DNA from 3 places in the Streptomyces sp. NBC_01471 genome. Region 3 is predicted to be linked to each of the others. Evidence: riboswitches for the same ligand, from Rfam matches in the RefSeq annotation. Region 3 holds a riboswitch; each other region holds the start of a gene.

Region 1 (2,182 bases), 5.1 Mb from region 3:
CGGCCGCGTGGTGGCCCGCGTACTGGACGAACCGGCCGAACTGCTCGGACCAGAAGTACGGCACCGGGTCGTAGACCTGCGGCGTCTCGCCGATCACGTCCGCCGCCACCGTGCGCGGCCCCTGGAGGGCGTTGTCCCAGTGGTGGACCAGCAGCCGCTCGCCGTACCGGCGGGAGGGGAAGGACGCGCAGTCGCCGACCGCGTACACATCGGCGACCGAGGTGCGCAGCCGCTCGTCGGCGGTGACCGAGCCGTCGGTGCCCAGCGCGATTCCGGAGCCGGCCAGCCAGCCGGTCGCGGGCCTGGCCCCGATGCCGACGAGGACGGCCGCGGCGGGCAGCCGCCGCCCGGACTCCAGGACCACGGCCCCCGGCTCGACGCGGGCCACGCGTGCGTGGGTGACGAGTTCGGCGCCGCTGTCGGCGTACCAGTCGGCCATGGGCGCCGCGATCTCGGCCGGCAACGCCCCGACGAGCGGCCGGCCGGCCGCCTCCACCACCGTCACCGCGCACCCCGCCTCCCGTGCGGCCGTGGCGAACTCGGCGCCGATCCAGCCGGCGCCCACCACCACGACGTCCCGCCGGTCGGCGAGGACGGCCCGCAGCCGCCCCGCGTCGTCGAGCGTGCGCAGCAGATGGACGCCGGGAACGCCCTCGCTGCCGGGCAGCGTGACCGGGTGGGCGCCGGTGGCGACGACCAGCGACCCGTACGGGACGGGGCCGCGCGAGGTGTCCAGCTCCCGTTCCCGCGGGCGTACGCCGGTCACCTCGCAGCCCAGCAGCAGCTCGACCCCGAGCGCGCCGAAGTCGACGTCGAAGGCGGAGCCCTCGGCCTTGCCGAGCAGCACGGACTTGGAGAGCGGCGGTCTGTCGTACGGCTGGTGGGACTCCTCACCGATCAGCGTGACGGGCCCGGTGAAGCCCTGGTCCCGCAGGGCGACAGCGGTCTGCACTCCGGCCATGCCCGCACCGGCGATGACGACGTTCCTCGGCTCACTCACCCGATCACCTTAAGCAGCTGACGCACCGTCAGGACAGGGGGCCGTCCCGGGACGCCTTACGGGGCGGCGCGGACCGGGGTTAGGCTGGCCACGCTGAACCACTCGCGGGAGTCCGGGCGTACCGGGCTGAGAGGGGGGCTGGACGGCCTCCGACCGTACGAACCTGATCCGGGTCATGCCGGCGAAGGGAGGGGCTGGACGCCCATGCACGCGCATCACGCCAACCACCACGCGCACCGCACCGACCGCGCGGACACGCTGCCCGACGTACTGATCATCGGTGGCGGGATCATCGGCCTCGTCACGGCCTGGCGGTCGGCGCAGCGCGGACTGCGCACCGCCGTCGTCGACCCGCAGCCGGGCGGCGGCGCCGCACAGGTCGCGGCCGGCATGCTGGCCGCCGTCACGGAACTGCACTACGGCGAGCAGGTCCTGCTCGGTCTGAATCTGGAGTCCGCCCGCCGCTACCCGGCGTTCGCGGCGGAGCTGGAGGAGGCATCGGGGCAGGAGCTGGGTTACCGCGCCTGCGGCACCCTCGCCGTGGCACTCGACCTCGACGACCGGGCCCGTCTGCGGGAGCTGCACGCGCTCCAGCTCCGCTCGGGCCTGGAGTCCGAATGGCTCACGGGACGCGAGTGCAGGCGCCTCGAACCGATGCTCGCGCCGGGGGTACGCGGCGGGCTGCGGGTGGACGGCGACCACCAGGTCGATCCGCGGCGGCTGGCGAAAGCGCTGCTCACCGCGTGCGAGCGGGCCGGGGTCACCTTCCACCGCGGCTGGGCGGAGCGGCTGACGGTGGAACGCGGCCGGGCTACCGGCGTCGTGCTCGCCGACGGCGTCGCGCTCACCGCCGACCGGGTGGTCCTGGCGGCGGGCAGCCTCAGCGGCCGGCTCGCCGGGGTGCCGGACGCGGTGCTTCCGCCGGTACGCCCGGTCAAGGGGCAGGTCCTGCGGCTGACGGTGCCGCCCGTGTACGCGCCGTTCCTCAGCCGGACCGTCCGCGCGGTCGTCCGGGGCAGCGATGTCTATCTGGTCCCCCGCGAGAACGGGGAACTCGTGGTCGGCGCGACCAGCGAGGAGCTCGGCTGGGACACCACGGTCACCGCGGGCGGGGTGTACGAACTGCTCCGCGACGCCCACGAGCTGGTGCCCGGCATCACCGAACTCCCGCTCACCGAGACG
Region 2 (2,182 bases), 800 kb from region 3:
CCTTCTGCGCCACCGGTCAGGCGGGCCTCGACCGCAACCTCTCGACCGCCGAGATCGTGCACCAGATCGTCGACGGTATGCGAGCGCTGCGCGACGGTGAGGTGCCGGGCGGGCCCGCGCGGCTCTCCAACATCGTCTTCATGGGCATGGGCGAGCCCCTCGCCAACTACAAGAGGGTGGTCGGCTCGATCCGCCGGCTGACCGACCCCGAGCCGGACGGTCTCGGGCTCTCGCAGCGCGGGATCACCGTGTCCACGGTCGGTCTGGTGCCGGCGATGCTGCGCTTCGCCGACGAGGGCTTCAAGTGCCGCCTCGCGGTCTCGCTGCACGCGCCCGACGACGAGCTGCGCGACACCCTCGTCCCGGTGAACACGCGCTGGAAGGTCCGCGAGGTGCTCGACGCGGCGTGGGAGTACGCCGCGAAGTCCGGCCGCCGGGTCTCCATCGAGTACGCGCTCATCCGCGACATCAACGACCACGCCTGGCGGGGCGACCGGCTCGGACGGCTCCTCAAGGGCAAGCCGGTCCACGTCAACCTGATCCCGCTCAACCCGACACCGGGCTCCAAGTGGACCGCGTCCCGGCCGGAGGACGAGAAGGCGTTCGTCGCCGCCATCGCCGCCCACGGTGTCCCCGTGACCGTACGGGACACCCGTGGCCAGGAGATCGACGGAGCGTGCGGGCAGCTGGCGGCCGCGGAGCGGTAGGGCCCGTGTAACGTGGGCCGCACATTTTCATATTCCGACAGGGGAGCGCCACAGCGCTGAGAGTGCGGCACGCCGCAGACCCTCTGAACCTTGCCCGGGTCATTCCGGGTAGGAAGTTCGGTCACTACTCAAGCTGTTCAGCCCTGCCCGTTTCCGCGGGCAGGGCCGCGTCTCTTCCTGGATGTCCCCATCCCAGGAGGAATCAGTGAGTACCACCAAGCGAGCGCGCACGTCCGGCAGAACGCTGACCACCAGGAGGCTCACCGTCACGGCGCTGGCCGCCGCGCTGGGCGTCTCGACGCTCGCTGCCTGCGGAAGCTCCGGCGACTCCGGTTCGGGCGCCAAGAACTCCAAGGTCGTCACGCTGGTCAGCCACGACTCGTTCGCCGCGTCCCCCGCCGTGCTGAAGGAGTTCACGAAGGAGACCGGCTACACCGTCCACGTCCTGAAGAGCGGGGACGCCGGAGCCGCGCTCAACCAGGAGATCCTCAGCAAGGGATCCCCGCGCGGCGACGTCTTCTTCGGCGTCGACAACACCCTGCTGTCGCGGGCACTCAGCAACGGCCTCTTCACGCCGTACCGGGCCAGGGGTCTGGACCAGGTCGATTCCGGGGTACAGCTCGATGCGGCGAAGCACCGGGTCACCCCCATCGACAGCGGCGACCTCTGCGTCAACTACGACAAGAAGTACTTCGCCGACCACAAGCTCGCCCCGCCCAAGAGCTTCGACGATCTGATCAAGCCGCAGTACAAGAACCTCCTCGTCACCGAGAACGTCGCCACCTCGTCGCCCGGGCTCGGCTTCATGCTCGGCACGGTCGCCCGGTACGGGAACGACGGCTGGCAGGCGTACTGGAAGAAGCTTGAGGCCAACGGCGTCAAGGTCGACGACGGCTGGGAGCAGGCGTACAACAACGACTTCTCCGGTTCGGCCGGCGGCAAGAAGGCCAAGGGCGACCGGCCGCTCGTCGTCTCGTACGCGTCGAGCCCGCCCGCCGAGGTGCTGTACGCCAAGCCGCAGCCGAAGACCGCCCCCACCGGTGTCGTCACCTCCACCTGCTTCCGGCAGATCGAGTTCGCCGGGCTGCTTGACGGCGCGAAGAACGAGAAGGGCGGCAAGGCCCTGATCGACTTCCTGATCAGCAAGAAGTTCCAGGAGGACATGCCGCTCAACATGTTCGTGGACCCCGTGGTGAAGGGCGCGAAGGAGCCCGCGGTGTTCACGAAGTTCGGCGCGAAGGTCACCCGTCCCGAGACCGTCGCACCCGGCACGATCGCCAAGAACCGTGATCAGTGGGTCAAGTCGTGGTCCTCGATCGTCCTGAAGTAGAGCCCGCGGCGCGGAAGGGGCCGTCCGCGACCGGGCCGGGGCCAGCGAACAGGGCGGCCCGGCGGCGGACGGCGGTGCGGCTCGCGCTGATGGCCGTGCCCGTCACGTTCTTCGCCGTCTTCTTCGCCTACCCGGTCGCCGCCAT
Region 3 (2,182 bases):
GGGCGGTCTGGTCGGTGAAGACCGAGGCGCCCCACAACCCGAGTGACTGGACCGCCACGAAGGAGACGCTGACGCCGAGGAGCGTGTACCAGAACATCCGCGGCCGGGAGGTGTCCTGCGGCAGGTAGCGGCTGAAGTCGCTGGCGTACGGAGCCCACGACAGCGCCAGACTGAGCGCGATGGTGCTGGTCAGTACGAACGCACCGGCGCGGTCGGCGCCGTGGGCGGCGGCCGCGTGCTGGACGCTGTCCGGGAGTCTGAAGGCCAGGGCGGCGAAAGCGGCGGCGAGCACGAAGGTCATCAGCTTCTGGAGCCGGTGGATCGCTTCGTAGCCCAGCACTCCGAGGGACCCCTGTCCCAGCATCATCACCAGTACGCCCAGCCAGAAGGGCCAGCCGCAGAGCCGGGCCAGCGCGTCTCCGCCGAACAGCCCGATGAGTGCGTCCCAGGCCACCGACGACAGCCATTGCAGCAGGCCGGGCACCAGGACGGAGCGGCCGAACGCGAGCCGGGCCAAGGGCAGTTGACCTGCCCCGGTGCGGCTGCCCCAGGTTCCGAGATACGCGGTGGGAACGGCGCCGATCAAGGTGCCCAGCACAACGGCCGCCAGGGCGGTGGGCACGTCCAGACCGAGCGCGATACCGACGGTGCCGGTGAACACGCCGGTCATGGTCAGATTCGGGGCGAACCACACGGTGAACAGCCGGCCCGGGCCGCCATAGCGATGGTGCCCGGGCACCGGGGCGATGCCGCGTGCCTCGATACGCAAGTCGCCGGGTTCGGCGGGCATCCGGCCGTCGAAGACGGATCGCGGACCTGTGGCCGACGTGCTGCTGGGAGCAGGTGGAAATGACATGAGCGACATCCCTCCGCCAGTGCTAACTGGTTCAGGTTCGGCGGGTGTGATCTCAGCCCCTGGACGGGGCACCCCGTGTCCGGTACGACGGCAAGGCTAACGTGCGGCGCCACGCTGTCCGCGGCGAGGGTGCGCAGCCGCGGGGGGCGACGGCGACGAGCAGGGGGTCGCTGTGTTCACCAGGCCGGACGCTGCACCCGCCGCTCAGCTGGTGAAGAAGTCACTGACCGCGGCGGAGAACTGTCCGGGCTCCAGCGCGTGCACGGTGTGGCCGACCGGGATCGTGATGGTCCTGCAGTCGGGGATTTCCGCTGCCATGTCGGGGATCCGCTCCTGCGGCATCGAGCTGTCCGGGCCGCCCGTCACGATCAGCGTCGGGGCGACGATCTCGCCGAGCCGTTCGGCCCACTCGGGACCGGGCTCGCGGATCTCGTTCCTGATGGCGGGCACCACGTTCCAGTCGTAGTCGACCGGGTCTTCGGGTCGCTCCGGTTCGGCCACGTCCCTGGGGTACGGCGGCGGGGTCTCCTCCAGGACGAGCCGCTCCACCCGGTCCGCGTGCTCCTGGGCGAGCAGGTAGGCGACGACGCCGCCCATGGAGTGGCCGACGACCCCGACCCGGTCCAGTTCCAGTTCGTCCAGGAAGCCGAGTACGTCGTCGCGCATGAGCTCGAACGAGTACTCGTCCGGCCAGTCGCTCTCCCCGTGTCCTCGCAGGTCGAGGGCGTACACCCGCCACTCCTCGCCGAGCACCCGCCCGGTCTCCTCCCAGGTCGCGGACGAACCGCCGAGGCCGTGCAGCAGCACCACCGGCGCGCCGAAGGGGTCGCCCCAGGTGCGGTACGCGAGCCGTACGTCGCCGACATCGACTACTGAGTGATCGTCCATACCGCAGACGCTACAGCGCGCGGGCCGGTGCATCCGCCGCCGTGGCGCACGGAGGCCGTCCGGTTGCGTGGAGTCACCTTCGGGCAAAATAGGTGATACACCCTGCCTACCTTTCGCCACCCTCCGCGCGCCATCGGTCAGGATCAGTCCGGGGCGTGTCCAATTCGCTCAACTCCTTTCACCCCAGGGGGTGTACGGCCTCCTGGGTAGCTGATAGGAAAGCTTCCTAACAGAACATCGCCGCACGAACTCCCCTTGGAGGACCGGTGAAAGCCCCCCACCGCACCACCGCTGGACGCAGCCGGAGGATCATCACGCGCACCGTGCTCGGGCTGGCCCTGGTGGCCGTCCCGGCCACCGCCTACGCGACCAACGCCCCGGCGGAGCACGTGAGTTCACACGCCACACGGCACGTCGCCACGGCGGCGACAGGACTCG

Evidence for each region. Region 3 has a riboswitch for thiamine pyrophosphate ahead of OG285_RS04425 (cytosine permease). Riboswitches for the same ligand answer to the same signal wherever they lie in the genome.
Region 1: another riboswitch for thiamine pyrophosphate. It lies ahead of thiO (glycine oxidase ThiO); the one in region 3 lies ahead of OG285_RS04425 (cytosine permease).
Region 2: another riboswitch for thiamine pyrophosphate. It lies ahead of OG285_RS07900 (thiamine ABC transporter substrate binding subunit); the one in region 3 lies ahead of OG285_RS04425 (cytosine permease).

The regions. Positions count from the first base shown of each region.
Region 1 is NZ_CP109450.1:6,100,054-6,102,235, reverse strand. Features, by position in the region: gene OG285_RS27315 (NAD(P)/FAD-dependent oxidoreductase) at 1-1,000, opposite strand, end outside; TPP riboswitch at 1,095-1,207, shown strand; gene thiO (glycine oxidase ThiO) at 1,205-2,182, shown strand, end outside.
Region 2 is NZ_CP109450.1:1,804,252-1,806,433, reverse strand. Features, by position in the region: gene rlmN (23S rRNA (adenine(2503)-C(2))-methyltransferase RlmN) at 1-707, shown strand, start outside; TPP riboswitch at 737-840, shown strand; gene OG285_RS07900 (thiamine ABC transporter substrate binding subunit) at 913-2,037, shown strand; gene OG285_RS07895 (ABC transporter permease) at 2,127-2,182, shown strand, end outside.
Region 3 is NZ_CP109450.1:1,004,505-1,006,686, forward strand. Features, by position in the region: gene OG285_RS04425 (cytosine permease) at 1-865, opposite strand, end outside; TPP riboswitch at 848-942, opposite strand; gene OG285_RS04430 (alpha/beta hydrolase) at 1,061-1,744, opposite strand; gene OG285_RS04435 (chitosanase) at 2,011-2,182, shown strand, end outside.